DNA from 4 places in the Halomonas sp. HL-93 genome. Region 1 is predicted to be linked to each of the others. Evidence: predicted binding sites of a transcription regulator. Region 1 holds the regulator's gene; each other region holds the start of a gene.

The links. Region 1 encodes sigma-54, which starts transcription at its own class of promoters, with help from an activator protein. Its sites were predicted from a motif close to TGGCACNNNNNTTGCTNT; they were not measured.
Region 2: the regulator sigma-54 is predicted to act here: its motif matches at 1,464-1,481, upstream of GA0071314_RS06070 (HAD-IIB family hydrolase).
Region 3: the regulator sigma-54 is predicted to act here: its motif matches at 2,239-2,256, upstream of urtA (urea ABC transporter substrate-binding protein).
Region 4: the regulator sigma-54 is predicted to act here: its motif matches at 2,058-2,075, upstream of glnL (nitrogen regulation protein NR(II)).

The regions. Positions count from the first base shown of each region.
Region 1 is NZ_LT593974.1:2,446,842-2,451,055, forward strand. It holds gene lptC (LPS export ABC transporter periplasmic protein LptC) at 1-432, shown strand, start outside; gene lptA (lipopolysaccharide transport periplasmic protein LptA) at 436-936, shown strand; gene lptB (LPS export ABC transporter ATP-binding protein) at 947-1,696, shown strand; gene GA0071314_RS11410 (RNA polymerase factor sigma-54) at 1,801-3,216, shown strand; gene hpf (ribosome hibernation-promoting factor, HPF/YfiA family) at 3,303-3,611, shown strand; gene GA0071314_RS11420 (PTS sugar transporter subunit IIA) at 3,616-4,089, shown strand; gene rapZ (RNase adapter RapZ) at 4,180-4,214, shown strand, end outside.
Region 2 is NZ_LT593974.1:1,342,941-1,347,154, forward strand. It holds gene GA0071314_RS06065 (OmpA family protein) at 157-1,107, shown strand; gene GA0071314_RS06070 (HAD-IIB family hydrolase) at 1,561-2,478, shown strand; gene GA0071314_RS06075 (glycosyl transferase) at 2,475-3,695, shown strand; gene GA0071314_RS06080 (methyl-accepting chemotaxis protein) at 3,773-4,214, opposite strand, start outside.
Region 3 is NZ_LT593974.1:162,196-166,409, forward strand. It holds gene GA0071314_RS00755 (tripartite tricarboxylate transporter TctB family protein) at 1-438, shown strand, start outside; gene GA0071314_RS00760 (tripartite tricarboxylate transporter permease) at 488-1,984, shown strand; gene urtA (urea ABC transporter substrate-binding protein) at 2,350-3,705, shown strand; gene urtB (urea ABC transporter permease subunit UrtB) at 3,861-4,214, shown strand, end outside.
Region 4 is NZ_LT593974.1:3,740,686-3,744,899, forward strand. It holds gene ntrC (nitrogen regulation protein NR(I)) at 1-933, opposite strand, end outside; gene glnL (nitrogen regulation protein NR(II)) at 930-1,988, opposite strand; gene GA0071314_RS17330 (DUF4124 domain-containing protein) at 2,194-2,730, opposite strand; gene glnA (glutamate--ammonia ligase) at 2,811-4,214, opposite strand, start outside.

The DNA of each region.
Region 1 (4,214 bases):
AATGCCGAGCTCACGCTATTTGACGAACAGGGTAATATCCAGCAGGGGCTGACCACACCCCGCCTGGTACATACCCCTCAATCTGCGACGACCCAGACCGAAACACCCCACGCCACACTTTATGACAGCGAGCGACGCGTGTGGAACGCCACGTCAGAGGTGGGCACGCTTAACACTCGCTCCCAGGAACTGACGCTTTCCGGCAATGCCAAGCTCATAGCACCCGAAGAGGGCTGGCAACTCGATACAGATGTCCTGCACTATGAAGGGAAAAACGCCCATGCATGGAGTGACACCCACGTGCTACTCCAGCAACCGCCCCAGCGAACAACGGCGCAGCGGATGGATGCATGGCTAAACGAGGATGAGGTGAGGCTTGAAGATAACGTTCAAGGCCACCACCCCCCAGAGACGCAACCTGGACAGGAATAAAACATGAAAGCGTTTATCTACACGGCGGTTGCCGCTGCCTGCTTAGTCCCTTTTTATGCGCTGGCGGATAATCACCAGCAACAGCAACCGGTTGAAGTCGAAGCCGATCAGCTTGACCTTGACCAACGTGCCGGTACGGCGGTTTACACCGGCGACGTAGAGGTTCGCCAGGGAGATATGCTGATCAGAGGCGATGAAGTTGAAATCCAACGTAACGAAGAAGGCGAGCTCTCGCGGGCGACGGCACTGGGTGATCGCGCCTATTTACGTCAGCAACCCGAGGACCAAGATGGCCCGATAGAAGGCTGGGGCCGGCGCGTGATTTATCACGTCGCCGAGCGCCGGGTTGAGTTGATTGACCAGGCAGAAATCATTCAACAAGGCGACCGCTTCACCGGCGGACGTTTGGATTATTTCATCGACCGCGAGGTCGTCGAAGCGCGTTCCGATGTTGAGAACCAAGAGCCGCAACGCATCCGCATGACGCTGCAACCCGAAGACTAAGGAGAGCCCGATGGTAGCTGCCGCCGAAAGCGCAACTCGAACGCTACACGCCCGCCATTTGGCAAAAAGCTATAAGCGCCGACGCGTCGTAAAAGATATTAACCTGGACATCTCCCAAGGCAGCATTGTGGGTTTGCTTGGCCCCAACGGCGCGGGTAAAACCACCTCGTTCTATATGATTGTCGGCTTGGTCAAGGCAGATGCAGGCAGCGTCGGCATCGACACCCTTGATCTTTCTCGCGCCCCTATGCACGAGCGCGCCAAGGCAGGCATTGGCTACTTACCTCAAGAAGCGTCGATTTTCCGCAAGCTTTCCGTCGCCGATAACATCATGGCCATTTTGCAGACCCGAAGCGACCTGGACCGCGCCGGACGCGAAGCTCGTCTGGAAACACTGCTAGAGGATTTTCATATCACCCATATCCGCGACAATATGGGCATGAGCCTATCGGGTGGTGAACGGCGGCGCGTCGAAATCGCTAGGTCACTGGCCACTGAGCCTGCATTTATTCTGCTCGATGAACCCTTCGCGGGCGTAGACCCTATTTCAGTGGGCGACATCAAGTCGATTATCCGCGCATTGAAGGACCGGGGCATTGGCGTATTGATCACCGACCACAACGTGCGTGAAACGCTGGATATATGCGACATCGCCTACATTGTCGGCGATGGCCACATTATTGCCAGCGGCACACCAAACGCCATTCTTGACAATCAAGAAGTGCGCGACGTTTACTTAGGCGCTGATTTCCGTCTGTAAAGCTATCAATGGCATATTTATTGCCGGTGGCATGCTTATTGCACTTGCACCAAAACAAAACTCGCACTAGGGTGGATGCTTTCCGATAACCGAATGGTTCTCTGATGGTCATGAAAGCTTCTCTTCAACTGCGAATTGGCACCCAGCTCACCATGACACCTCAGCTGCAGCAGGCAATTGCTCTGCTGCAGCTATCAACGCTCGATTTACGCCAGGAAATTCAGCAAGCGCTGGACGCCAACCCCATGCTTGAGCAGGAGGATGAGTTCAGCGAACAAGCCGCCAGCGAGCCGGAAGAAGCCGAATGGGCAGACAGCATCCCCACAGAGCTCTCCGTCGACAGTGACTGGTCGGATACCTACCAGGACACGGGCAGTACCGGCAGCTCGAGTGGTGAGGGCCCTGACTTTGAACGCCAAGCGGCGGGGCAAAGCCTACACGGCCACCTCCTCTGGCAACTGGCCATGACCGATTTAAGCAGCCGCGAACAGCTGGTTGCCGAGAGCCTGATTGATGCTCTCGATACAAACGGCTACCTCACCCAGCCACTCAACGATATCCGCGAAGGGCTGCGCGCCCAAGGCGTGGAAGGGCTCAGCCAGCGTGAGGTTGAAACCATCTTGTTACGGCTTCAACAGTTTGAGCCCACCGGCGTGTTCGCCCGTGATCTTCGCGAGTGCCTGATGCTACAACTCGCCACGCTACCCGACGATACGCCGTTATTGATTCCCGCGCGGCGTTTGGTGCGCCAGTTTCTGGAAGCCTTGGGCAAAAATGATCAACGTCTACTCAAGCGACGATTAAGTCTCGACGATGCGCAGCTAGACGAGGTCGTCCAGCTCATCCGCAGCCTTGACCCGCGCCCAGGCAGCGCTTATAGCGCCACTGACGACAGCTATGTGATCCCCGATCTAGTGGTTCGCCACGATAACGAAGGCTGGCACCTCGAACTCAATCCAGAGGCGCTGCCTAAGCTCAGGATTCAACCCGACTACGCCAGCCTGATTAAGCGCGCCGACAAAAGTCAGGATAACCAATTCCTCAAAGACCACTTACAGGAAGCCCGCTGGCTGATCAAAAGCCTCTCCAGCCGCAACGACACGCTACTGCGTGTCGGCCGCGAAATCATCACTCGCCAAATCGGCTTTTTAGAGCAGGGCGAAGAAGCCATGAAGCCGCTTATTCTGGCGGATATTGCGGATGCGGTAGAGATGCACGAATCGACGATTTCTCGCGTCACCACCCAGAAATTCATCCATACCCCAAGGGGTATTTTCGAGCTTAAATACTTCTTCTCCAGCCAAATAAGCGGTCAAGACGGTGACAGCCACTCCAGTACGGCGATTCGTGCACGGCTCAAAAAATTAATTCAGGAAGAGCCCTCCGGCAAACCACTGTCGGACAGCCGTTTAGTGACTCTACTTGAAGACGTCGGCATCCACGTGGCACGCCGCACTGTCGCCAAATATCGAGAAGGCATGGGCATTCCCTCATCCAGCGAGCGACGTCGTTTGCGTTAGATAAACGGAAACTCATCACAAGGGCTTTGCTTAACGGCAAAAAGGGTTACAATCGAAGAACAGTCCGATGGATAAGGAGTACGTCAATGCAAGTCAATATCACCGGTCATCATGTGGAACTGACTGACGCCTTGCGTGACTATGTCAACGAAAAGTTGGAACGCGTCGAGCGCCATTACGACAACATTACCACCGTGCAGGTAACGCTTTCGGTTGAAAAAGAGCGCCAACAGGCGGCCTGCACGTTGCACGCAGCAGGTGCTGACTTGCACGCCGAAGCCCTTGATAATGATATGTACGCCGCCATTGACGCCCTAGCGGACAAAATCGATAGGCAACTCGTTAAGCATAAGGAAAAAGCACAAGCCCGCGCCCAAGGCGCAGGCGTGCGTTAATTCAATGACGTTGGCCACTATCCTCCCCCCGGAGCGCGTTCTCTACGATGTGCCTGGGGGCAGCAAAAAACGGGTGCTGGAGTTTTTCAGCACCTTCATCGCGCAAAACATCCCAAGCCTCGATAGCCAGGAAGTATTCAGTCGCTTGATTGGGCGTGAACGCCTGGGCAGCACGGGAATTGGCAACGGTGTGGCGATTCCTCATGCGCGAAGCCCACACTGTGAATCGCCTATCGCGGGCTTTCTCAAACTCAATGAAGCGGTCGACTTCGATGCAATTGACGGCGATCCGGTGGATTTGGTGTTTGTCCTACTTGTGCCCGAAGAAGCGGACGACACGCATTTGGCCTTGCTGGGCCAAGTCGCTTCCATCATGAACGACGCCGACACACGCCAGCAGCTACGCAAAACGGGCAGTCAACGTGAATTGCTGGATCTCATCTCCGCCAAGATACGCGACCAAGCAGCCAGTCAGTAACCCGCTGGCACGTCCGGTGGGTATAGATTGAGTTAACGTCTTAATCTGGCTGGTTACCCACGTCACTTGACCGCAAGCAAGAGAGCCTTCATGCAACTCGTCATTATTAGTGGACGATCCGGGTC
Region 2 (4,214 bases), 1.1 Mb from region 1:
TAACACAGGGTTTGTGCTTTCAGGCACGCATTAAAACCGATAACCGTAGGGTTAGCGTGACATATTGCATTAGATCGGCCACGGGGTTAAAAACTTGAATGAGTAATCACACGGATGCTTGAAGATCACCGCAGCGGACCTCGCCACGATTCGCTTATGTCCCCGTACCGCGAAGACGACAGCGGTAGTGTGTGGATGGTGAGCTACATCGATATCATGACGCTTCTGGTAGCGCTGTTTGTAATCATTATCGCGGCGGCTGATGCCACGAGTCCGGCTTGGTTTGCGTCTGAAACACCTCCTGACCCCGTTTTTCAGTCGCCTGCGCCGCCGCTTGAAGTCCCATTGCCCGAACCGTTGGCGAATGCGCGGGATGAGCGACTTAACCAAGCGACTTGGCTGGGGGGGCCATTGCTGGCCAGTACGATAACGGCCGCTCAAGGGGTGGCCGGACGCCCACCGCGCACAACGAGAGGTGTCCCCCCGTTGCTCGCTATGCCTGACGATATATTAGAACCGTTAGCAGCGTTGCCTGAACCGCGTTTGCCGATGCCCCTGGCCCCTGTTGAGCAACCACCGTTGCCGTTTCCTCTGGTCAATTACATGGTGGTGCTGACGGATAAGCCGCCTAGTAATGTCGAAGAAATCAGCAACGATGCCGTTGATGGCGCCTTATCACTCAACGAACAACTTGACCGTTCAACATATTTACCCGACTTAGAAGGGGTGGAAGTATCCCGAGTTGAAGAGGGTATTAGTCTGCGGGTGCAAGACCAACTGCTGTTTCCTTCCGCAGATGCGGGGTTAACCGATGACGGTAGCGACTTGATCGGCACATTGCTCGATACTATTCAGCGTTACGATGGGGAAGTGTGGGTTGAAGGGCATACCGATAGTCAAACCATTGACACACCCGAATATTCGTCCAACTGGGCGTTATCCAGCGCCCGGGCCATTGCCATTGTGGAAGCGTTGGAAGCTTCAGGGGTGGCAACAGAGCGCCTGCGTGCCGTTGGACTGGCGGCTACTCAACCGTTGGCAGATAACGACACCTCCGAAGGACGAGGGCGTAACCGCCGAGTCGAAGTGGTAATACACGTGGAATAAATGCTGATTTTTCAATTTACTTTCCCTGTCATCGCCAGCGCATAAAAAAGCCCGCCGGGGGAGGCGGGCATAAAGGGCTTGGCTCACTGCAGCTCACTGGCAAAGGGGGGGGTGTACATGGTTGCCAGTGAGTACAACTCCAGTATAGCTATTTATAAGGCTCTGCCAAGGGTTGTCTTGGTTTTTTTGTAATTGATTGTAAAACCATGTTGGTGCCTTAAAGGTGCAGTTCTGATGAGTTTGTATCGTGATATTGCACTATAAAAGTGCATGGAGAGTTTGGCGTTACGTCAACTCCCTAGCAGCATCCGCCAGCGCTGCGACTCCTTATATTGATATCAATGCGTTACCAGCATTGGCACGTATCGTGCTAAGCAAGAGATACGCTGTTATCGCCTTCTTTATTTAGTGCGATAACGAGCGACCACCGCTTAGCAGTAGAGAGGCTGTGCCATGCTTGAACACGCCAGCGCTTCAGCGCCCCCCGATAATAGAGCGCATGATATAGGCCCACCTCGCCTTGTGGTGACCGACCTAGATGGCTCCCTGCTTGACCACCACAGCTACGACGCCACCCCTGCAAAGGCATGGCTTGCCCAGTTAAAACAAGCGAAAGTGCCCGTCATCCCCGTTACCAGTAAGACTCGTGCTGAGTTACTTCCCTTGCGTGAGGCCCTGGGGCTAACCGCAACACCCTTTATTGCCGAGAATGGCGCCGTAATCGGTCTTCCTCCTGGCTGGTGCCATGCTCGTCTGGACCGACCAGGAAACGGACGTGACGGGATGGTGATTAAACAGCCCAGCGTTGATATAGGCTTTATTCGCGCCCGACTGCGCGTCTGGCGTAAGCGACTTGGGGTGCGCTTTACCCCCATGAGTGAGTTAACCCTTGACGACCTAATTGGACTGACCGGCCTTGATGCAACACAGGCGAAATTAGCCCGCCAGCGTGAGGGAAGCGAGCCGCTACTTTGGCACGACGACGACACAGCGCTTGAGACATTCCGCTGCGCGCTGGAGGGCGACGGCCTGCAACTTACCCAAGGCGGACGCTTTTGCCACGTCATGGGTAGCGCATCCGATAAGGGTAGCGCGGTCACATGGCTAATTGGACGCTTTCGAGCGCTACGTGGGCGTGACCCTCTTTCGCTTGGTTTGGGTGATGGCCCCAACGACGTATCAATGTTAAACGCCGTTGATCAGGCGGTGGTGATCCGAGGTCGTCATGACTTGGTGGTAGAGCCAAGCAATCCTCATCTTTACCGGACGCAGGCCACTGGCCCCGAGGGCTGGGTTGAAGGGGTGTCCCACTGGTGGGGCGATGCGCTTAGCCCTGCCAATCCGCGTGATGCAAAGGAGGCAAACGCATGAGTGATTTTCATCAAAACGGTGTGATTACCGATTTTCATAACCTGACGCGTCGCCCGGTTGAGGCGTTGGAAAAGGAGTTATGTCAGTTTGCCCGGCGCCGCCCGATGGGGTTGATTCTGCCCTCGTTATTTTCAGAGCTTGAAGGCCCGGCGCTTTCGGCCATTGTCGATGAGCTGGTTAAGGTGCCTTATCTCGGTGAGATCGTGATTGGCCTGGATCGGGCCGACCGTGAGCAGTTTTTATATGCGCGGGAGTTCTTCTCACGCTTGCCTCAGCACACACGTATTTTATGGAACGATGGGCCTCGCTTACGCGCGTTGGATGCAGAGCTGGAACAGCACGGGTTAGGTTCGCTCGAACCAGGGAAAGGCCGCAATGTATGGTATTGCGCAGGCTATATACTGGCCTCTGGTCGTTCATCGGTTGTTGGGCTGCACGACTGCGATATTTTGACTTATGACCGAGGCCTGTTGGCGCGCTTGATGTACCCGGTTGCCCACCCGCGCTTTAACTACAGCTTCTGTAAGGGCTATTACCCGCGCATTGCCGAAGGAAAGCTCAACGGACGCGTCTCGCGCCTGATGGTAACGCCATTATTACGAGCGCTTAAAACCGTATGTGGTCCCTTACCTTACCTCGACTATTTGGATAGCTTCCGCTATCCGCTTTCGGGCGAATTTGCTATGCGCAGCGACGTTTTAGAGGGGATTCGTATTCCAGCGGATTGGGGGCTTGAGATTGGCGTTCTCTCTGAACTTCAGCGAAACTACTCACCGCGCCAGCTTTGCCAAGTCGACATTGCCGATGCCTACGACCATAAGCACCAGCCGGTCAGCGAAGAGAACCCCGATGCCGGACTGAATCGGATGAGCTTGGATATCGCCAAAGCGCTATATCGCAAACTGGCCACCCAGGGGATTACGTTCAGCAGTGAAGATTTCCGCACACTTAAGGCAACCTATTACCGGCTGGCGTTGGACTTGATCGAGGCCTACGATCACGATGCCACCATGAACGGTTTGAGTCTTGATCGTCACAGCGAAGAGCAGGCCGTTGAGTTATTCGCTAGCAATCTGTTGGAAGCAGGTAATTTGTTTCTGGATAACCCCCGCGAACGGCCCTTTATTCCCAGTTGGAACCGCGTACAGGCAGCCGTCCCTGACCTGCTCATGCGCATGCACGAAGCCGTGGAGCTGGATAATCAGGGCGATGTTTAAGTTGCTTTGATTCGGATAGGGGAGGGCTAGCTGGGCGTATCATGGGTGATGCGCCCAGCCAGACTGAAGGTTAGTGATTAACCCTGATGAGAGGAAGGCAGGGCCTGGGTTGAAGAGGCTTGAGATCCGGCAATTTGGAAATGTGCAACCCGCTGGCGTAATTCAAAGCTGAGGTCTGCTAAACGTTGTGTTGCCCCGGTACTTTGTTGTACCAGCCCGGCATTTTGCTGAGTCATTTGATCCATCTGAGTGACAGCTTGGTTGACCTGCTCAATGCCATAGCTTTGTTCCTTGGTAGCCGCTGAGATTTCTTTCACTAACGTATTAAGCTGCTTAATGTTGTCGACGATACCGCTAATCACGCTGCCGGTGTCGCGTACTTGGCGACTTCCTTGCACGACCTGGGCGTCGGAGTTATCAATTAGCGTTTTAATTTCCTGTGCTGCCGCCGCCGAGCGGCTAGCCAATTGGCGGACTTCGCTGGCGACAACGGCAAAGCCACGCCCCTGTTCGCCTGCG
Region 3 (4,214 bases), 1.9 Mb from region 1:
GCTTTCTCAGTGCTATATCTTGCCCTAGCCTGGCAGGTGCCGGCATTCCCAATGCCACGGCCGGTCGATTCTGACCTATTCCCGAAAGTGCTGGGCAGCTTGCTTGCGCTACTCTCGGTCTGCCTATTCTTTGAAAAGCCTGCGGCGCAGGAAGAGGATGATGAGCCGGAAGACACCACCCAGCATGGTCCGTTCTGGCTCTCTCCCTGGGGGCGGGTGATCGTGACCTCAGTAGCCATTGCTGTCTATGCTGCCTTGCTGGTGCCGCTGGGGTTTGTGCTGGCCTCCGGACTGCTCTCTGTGGGCTTAACACATTATTACGGCTATCGTCGCCACAGTATTAATATCGCCTGTTCACTGAGTGTTGTGCTGGGTCTTTACCTAGTCATGACGAAAGTGATGGACGTCTATTTGCCGACCGGTGTGCTGCCGTTTTAACTGAGCCGTTTGAGTCGACTCGCATGGTGGGTCGTCGGGAGTAAATCCTATGGAAGCGTTTAATAATCTTATGTACGGCTTTGGCATCGCGCTTGAGCCGATCAATATCGCCTATGTTTTTGCCGGTGTGTTTGCCGGGACGATTATCGGTATGCTGCCGGGGCTGGGGCCGATCAGCGCGTTGGCCCTGATGATTCCGATTACCTTTTCCATGGACCCTTCCTCAGGACTTATCTTGATGGCCGGGGTTTATTATGGGGCTATTTTTGGCGGTTCTACGTCGTCGATTCTGCTTAACGCCCCTGGCGTGGCGGGCACCGTGGCGACCTCGTTTGACGGTTACCCGATGGCTAAAAAAGGTCAGGCGGGTAAAGCCCTGGCGATTGCAGCCTACGCCTCTTTTACCGGCGGAACGGTGTCGGTTATTTTCCTGATGTTAGTGGCCCCGCTGCTTTCCAAAGTAGCAGTTAGCTTTGGCCCACCGGAATATTTTGCACTAATGGCACTGGGCCTGACCGCCGTGGTATCGCTGTCGGATAAATCGCTGGTCAAGGGGCTGATTGCCGCCGTGGTGGGGGTGATCATTTCGATTGTGGGCATTGATATGCAGACCGGCACGGAGCGTTTCACGTTCGGTTCCGCCCACCTGTTGGATGGCATTGATTTTCTGGTGGTCGCACTGGGTGTTTTTGCCCTGGCCGAGGTGTTTTACATGCTGCTGCGCGGTGGTGGCGGTAAGGAAAAGCCACGCAACGCCATTGGCTCGTTAAAGCTTTCGCGGGCTGAAGTGAAGGAAATCGCGGGCCCGGTAGGTCGCAGCTCGGTGCTCGGGTTTTTCACTGGGGTGCTTCCAGGGGCTGGGGCCACCATTGGCTCGTTTTTGGGCTACAGCATGGAGAAGCGTCTGGCCAAAGATGGCGACACCTTTGGGACCGGTAATATTAAAGGCGTGGCCGCCCCTGAGGCCGCCAACAACGCTGCCTGTACCGGGTCCTTTGTGCCGCTGCTCACCCTTGGTGTGCCCGGCTCGGGTACCACGGCGGTCTTGCTGGGTGCACTTTTGGTGATGGGCGTTAACCCAGGGCCGGCGATGATGGAGCAGCGCCCCGATGTGTTCTGGGGGGTCGTTGCGAGTATGTACATCGGCAACATCTTCCTGCTGGTGCTCAACCTGCCGCTGATTCCGCTGATCGCCAAGATACTCGACCTGCCACGCCCGCTGCTGCTGTCGATGATTCTTATCTTCTGCATGATTGGTGTTTATGGGCTGAGCTTTAGCGTGTTCGATCTGTTCCTACTGCTTGGCTTCGGCCTGATCGGTTTGGGTATGCGACTGTTTGGCTTCCCGGCAGCGCCATTGATTCTGGCGCTGATTCTAGGCAGCCTGATGGAAGAGTCCATGCGCCGCGCGCTGCAAATCTCCGGCGGCGATTGGGGCATCTTTATCGCTAAGCCGATTTCTCTGGGATTGTTGTCCTTGGCATTGCTCTCACTGTTCATGCCGCTGGTGAAGAAGCTCCGCAAACGCAAGGCGGTAAATAGCTAGGAAGGTATGACCAGATACGTTATCCAGCTAAGTTTGTGCATAACGTATACGTGTTAGGTAAAGCGCCCTGGGTGGTCCCTGGGGCGCTTTTTTAATGGGCGCCCGCTGATGGTGCGTTGAATGCTATTGGTGCATGGTTAGCGTGCGCTGATGGAGTGTGGGTGCGCTATTCTAGTGCATTTAGGCATTTTTGACTTTTTAAGCGTTAGCTTAAATAACTGATTATGCTTTTATAAATCGGCAATGTGCCACTCTGGCGCAACCCTTGCAAAAACTTGTTGCTAGTAGACGTATACCAGCGTTTTGCGCTTGGCATACGAGACCAATAAACAAGCCCCCAGCATAAGGGGTGCAAGGAGATTCAAGTGACCACTTTCCTACGCAAGACACACCCTAAGACCTCCCAAGTGTTCTCAACTGCCCTGCTAACCGCCGCTGTGATGGGGGCCAGCACGCAGGCCATCGCGCAGGACGATGACCCGATTAAAGTGGGTATTCTGCACTCCCTCTCTGGAACTATGGCGATCAGCGAGACGGTTCTTAAAGATACCGTTGAGCTGTTGATTGAACAGCAAAATGAAGAAGGCGGTCTGCTAGGCCGTGATATTGAAGCGGTAGTGGTGGACCCGGCTTCCGACTGGCCGCTATTTGCCGAGCGTGCCCGCGAGCTGCTTGAGCAGGAAGAGGTCGATGTCATCTTCGGCAACTGGACCTCGGTATCGCGCAAGTCGGTACTGCCGGTGGTGGAAGAACTCAACGGTCTGCTGTTCTACCCGGTGCAGTATGAAGGCGAAGAGTCTTCGGAAAACGTCTTCTACACCGGCGCCGCTCCCAACCAGCAGGCGATTCCAGCGGTTAACTATCTGAAAAATGAAGTGGGCGTGGAGCGTTGGGTGTTGGCCGGTACCGACTACGTTTACCCGCGTACTACCAACCGTATCCTCGAAGCCTATCTGAAAGAAGAATTTGGCGTGGCCGATGAAGACATCATGGTCAACTACACGCCCTTTGGTCACTCCGATTGGCAGAATATCGTCTCGGAAATCGGCCGCTTCGGCAGCGAAGGTAAGAAAACCGCCGTGGTCTCCACGGTTAACGGCGATGCCAACGTGCCGTTCTACCGCGAGCTAGGTAACCAGGGCATCGACGCGGCGGATATTCCTGTGGTTGCTTTCTCGGTAGGCGAGCAGGAACTGACCGGGATCGATACCGCACCGCTGGTCGGCCACCTGGCGGCCTGGAACTACTTCATGAGCGTGGATAGTGACGCCAACTACGACTTTATCGACGCCTGGATTGAGCATACCGGCGAAGACGACGCCGTGACCAACGACCCGATGGAAGCCCACTACATCGGCTTCAACATGTGGGTAGAGGCCGTGGAGAAAGCCGGTACAACCGATGTAGATGCGGTCAAGGAAGCGATTATTGGTGTGACCGTGCCCAACCTGTCGGGCGGTTCAGCGGCGATGATGCCTAACCACCACATCACCAAGCCGGTCATGATCGGGGAAATTCAGGATGACGGTCAGTTCGCCGTGGTTTGGGAAACACCCTCTACCGTTGCGGGCGATGCGTGGTCGGACTACCTGCCGGGCTCGCGGGACTTGATCAGCGACTGGCGTAAGCCGATGGAATGCGGCAACTACAACGTGGCGGAAAACCGCTGCATGGGCAGCGATGCCGAAGAGCAAGCGGAAGAAGCGCTCTCTGAGGATTAATGTCCTGGGGGCGGCGTTCAGCCGCCCCTGCGTTGTTTTATCCGCTCACCTCATCCATTTACCTATGCGTCGCGTTGTGTTTGGCGACGTGTAGGGCACGCCACTCAAAGGATTAACCCATGAGGATCCCTTGCTATTCGTGGACGCCACGCGTCATGACAAGGATCGTCACCTGTCTCTTCATCAGCCTACTGGCCTGGCTACCCATGACGGTTCAGGCGCAGGAAGACGATGGTCAAGCCCTGCTGGAGGCGTTGGATACGCGCTCATTTGACGATAAATCAGAAGCTATTACCGCCATTATCGAAAGCGAGCACGAGCGTGCCGACGAGTGGCTGCAGGCGCTTCTGGACAGCGATTTACAGCGCCTGAAAGACGACGGCCGCTTCGTGATCGCAGTTGACAGTGCGGGGCTGGATGTCTCGATAGAAGACGCCTTAACCGGCGAGTCGATGGACGATGTGACCCGCCGCGACCTGGACCGCCTGACCATCAACAATGCGCTGCGA
Region 4 (4,214 bases), 1.3 Mb from region 1:
AATGCGGATAACGTTTAGACGGTGGAACAAGTCTTCACGGAAGCGTCCATCTTCTACCAGTAACTCAAGGTTCTGGTGGGTGGCCGCGATAATGCGCACATCGACCTTCGTTGGCGTATGCCCCCCCACCCGGTAAAACTCGCCGTCGGCCAGTACACGCAGCAAACGCGTTTGCGTTTCGGCGGGCATATCGCCAATTTCATCTAAAAACAGCGTGCCACCATTGGCTTGTTCAAAGCGGCCCTGGCGCTGCGACGTCGCACCGGTAAACGCCCCCTTCTCGTGGCCGAACAGCTCCGACTCGATCAAGTCACGCGGAATCGCCGCCATGTTCAGCGCAATAAAAGGCTTGCCTTGGCGGGGGCTGTGCTGGTGTAGCGCCTCGGCAACACGCTCTTTACCGGTGCCCGATTCGCCGTTGATCAGTACGGTAATGTGCGAGTGAGAAAGCCGCCCAATCGCGCGGAACACCTCTTGCATGGCGGGCGCTTCGCCGATAATTTCCGCATTGAGCCCTTCTGGCACGCTGACCGGGCGCTGACGTTCACGGGCATGCGCAATGGCGCGGCGCACCAAAGCCAGGGCCTCATCAACGTCAAATGGCTTGGGCAGATACTCGAATGCACCGCCTTGATAGGAGGCCACCGCGCTATCCAAATCGGAGTGTGCGGTCATCACAATGACCGGTAAATCGGGGTGCGCCTCACGCACACGCCCCATTAAATCCAGGCCATCGATCCCCGGCATGCGAATATCAGTGACGAGTACATCCGGCGGGCTTTCGAGCAAGCGCGAAAGGGCTGTGTCGGCCCGTTCGATACATTCAACCTCAAGATCGGGTTGCGCCAGCGCGCGTTCAAGTACCCAGCGAATCGCGCGATCATCGTCAACAATGACGACCCGCGCAACATCATTACGGGCAGGCTCAGTCATGACGCTTCTCCGGTGGAATTAATAACCAATGGAATCAATAAACGAAATTCGGTGTGTCCGGGGCGTGAGTCGCATTCGATCAGTCCTTGATGTTGGTGCAAAATGGATTGGGCGATTGACAGGCCAAGCCCGCTACCTTCGGCGCGGCCTGACACCATCGGATAAAACAGGGTTTCTTGCAGCGCACTGGGAATGCCGGGGCCGTTATCAATCACGCCTACTTCGCTAACCAGGCGATGTCGTTCGGCTCCCAGGGTGAACTGGCGACGCGCACGGGTGCGCAGCACAAGCGTCGGCTGTTGAGTCTGGGCATCGCTCATCGCCTGCACCGCATTGCGCGCCACGTTCAATACCGCCTGGATCATCTGGGATTCATCACCGGATAAATCCGGCAGGCTGGGGTCGTAATCGCGTTGGATATCAACGTGTGGGTGCTCGGCGATCAACAGCGAACGAACACGTTCCAGTACCTTGTGGATGTTGACCGGCTCGTGCTTGACGATGTAGTTCGGGCCCAGCATGGAATCCACCAGATCCCGCAGCCGGTCGACCTCTTCTACAATGATGTGGGTATATTCGCGCAGCGACGGGTTGTCGAGATCGCGCTCCAGCAACTGCGCCGCCCCGCGAATGCCGCCCAGCGGGTTTTTCACTTCGTGGGCGAGGCCGCGGGCCAGTACCTTGATGGTTTCCTGGCGAGTGGTTAGCGCTTCCTCGCGGGAAATCTGCATCAGCCGATCACGCGGCTCGACCTCTAGCAATAACTCCGTCTCGGAGAGCGGCGTCACCGTATAATCGACGGTCAGCGTCTCACTATTCAGCGGCGTAATGCGCGCCTCGCGCTGGGTAAAGGGATGAAACGCATCCCGGGCCTTGGCCAGCACGTCATCAATGCTTTCATCACCGCCCAGCAGCCCGTCGAGGCTCATGCCTTGCACACGGCTCAGGCTAACCGCCAGCAACGCCTCAGCGGCGGGATTCATCCAGCACACGTTAAGCCGTCCATCCAGCAGTAGCACCGCCGTCGTAAGGTGTTCAAGTAAACGTTGGTGCATGGTGATGTCTTGCAAAGTCGCCTCATCCATTATCTTGGTTCAGCCTTCCGCTGGAAAGATGTAGAGGGAACTGCAAAAAGCGCGCCAAATATGCCTCCGCGCTGATCTGCACGGCACTTGCGCCGCGTAGCGGTGCATGGCGTGCCGTTTTAGCGCAGGTCAGTGCCCTCACCGATTTCTTATGCACCATAATGGCGCATTCGCGCTAATCTGCCACTTCGATTGTCACCGCTGTTGTGCGATGCTGGCGACGCCCTTGGCTATCCAATAGCTCCGCCTGAAGCTGATGCCGACCGGCGGGCAGGTTCGCCAGCCAGAACACATTGCTATGCAGCGCCGACTGGCTAAGCTCGCCATTAACGCGTAGCTGTACCTGATGATCATCGCGAAGCTGAGGCGCAATACTCAACGTCACCGGTGTGTTAGCGTCCACCTCAGCACCCGCGCTAGGCGAGCGAATCTGAAAGCGATCGTAGGGCATAAAGGGCTGACCTGGCGATGTGGCGGCAGGCGGCTTTTCTTGCCTATCCGCGTACTGGCTTGGCAATCCAGGCAGCGGGGCAAGCTCTAGCGCTTCGCCACCGCCACTTGGCGTGTCGGAAAAGGTAACGTTGCCGTTTTCATCCACGGCTCGGTAAACCGTCGACGAGGCTGCCGTGTTCACGGCCACCGCCGCCAACAGCAGAGCAAAGCCAGCTACCCAGTACACCCTAGCCTGCCTCATTAACGCCTTGCGCCACATGCGTCCCCCTAAACAAAAAAACCCCGCCGTGGCGGGGTTTAGGCTTATCAGCACCACATAGGTGAGATTAGCAGCTGTTCTTAGCAGCTATAGTACATATCAAACTCAACCGGGTGCGTGGTCATGCGAATACGCTCCACGTCTTCCATTTTGAGTTCGATGTAGGCATCGATCATTTCGTCGGTGAACACGCCACCTTCGGTCAAGAATGCACGATCGGTGTCCAGCGCTTCCAGCGCCTGATCCAGGCTGCTCGCCACGGTGGGTACCGATTTACCTTCTTCCGGCGGCAGATCGTAGAGATTTTTGTCCATGGCATCGCCAGGGTGGATCTTGTTCTTGATACCGTCGATACCGGCCATCAGCATCGCTGCGAAGGCCAGGTACGGGTTAGCCGTCGGATCAGGGAAGCGCGTTTCAACACGCTTGCCTTTCGGGCTGGCCGTATACGGAATACGAATCGACGCCGAACGGTTACGGGCACTGTAAGCCAACATGACCGGCGCTTCGAAGCCCGGTACCAAACGCTTGTAAGAGTTGGTAGAGGCATTAGTGAAGGCGTTCAGTGCACGGGCGTGCTTGATGATACCGCCAATATAGTACAGCGCCATCTCGGAAAGACCCGCGTACTCATCACCTGCGAACTGGTTGTTACCGTCTTTCCAGAACGACTGGTGAACGTGCATACCAGAGCCGTTATCGCCAACCAGCGGTTTTGGCATGAAGGTAGCGGTTTTGCCGTAGGCGTGCGCCACATTGTGGATCACGTACTTCATTTCCTGCACTTCGTCGGCTTTCTTCACCAGCGTATTAAACTTAACGCCGATTTCGTTCTGACCGGCATTAGATACTTCGTGGTGATGAACTTCTACCGACTGGCCGATGGCCTCCAGGGTATTACACATCGCACCGCGGATATCATGGAAGCTGTCTACCGGCGGAACCGGGAAGTAGCCGCCTTTAACGCGCGGGCGGTGGCCTAAATTGCCGCCTTCTACCTGGCTATCCGTGGCCCATGCACCTTCTTCAGAGGTGATTTTGTACATGGCGCCCTGGATGTCGGATTTCCAGTGAACTTCGTCAAAAATAAAGAACTCAGGCTCCGGACCAAAGAAAGCGGTGTCGCCAAGACCGGTTGACTGTAAGTAAGCCTCAGCACGCTTGGCAATAGAGCGTGGGTCACGATCGTAGCCCTGCATGGTCGCCGGCTCGATGATGTCACAACGTAGCACCAGCGTAGCGTCTTCGGTGAACGGGTCGAGGTAGGCAGTGCCGTCTTCCGGACGCAAAATCATGTCGGATTCGTTAATGCCTTTCCAGCCGTTGATGGAGGAGCCATCAAACATCTGACCGTTCTCGAAAAACTCTTCGTCCACATCGCGGGCAGGCACGGTGACGTGCTGCTCTTTACCGCGGGTGTCGGTGAAACGTAGATCTACCCACTTAACATCATGCTCTTCAATTAGCGCGAGAGTCTTGGCTGA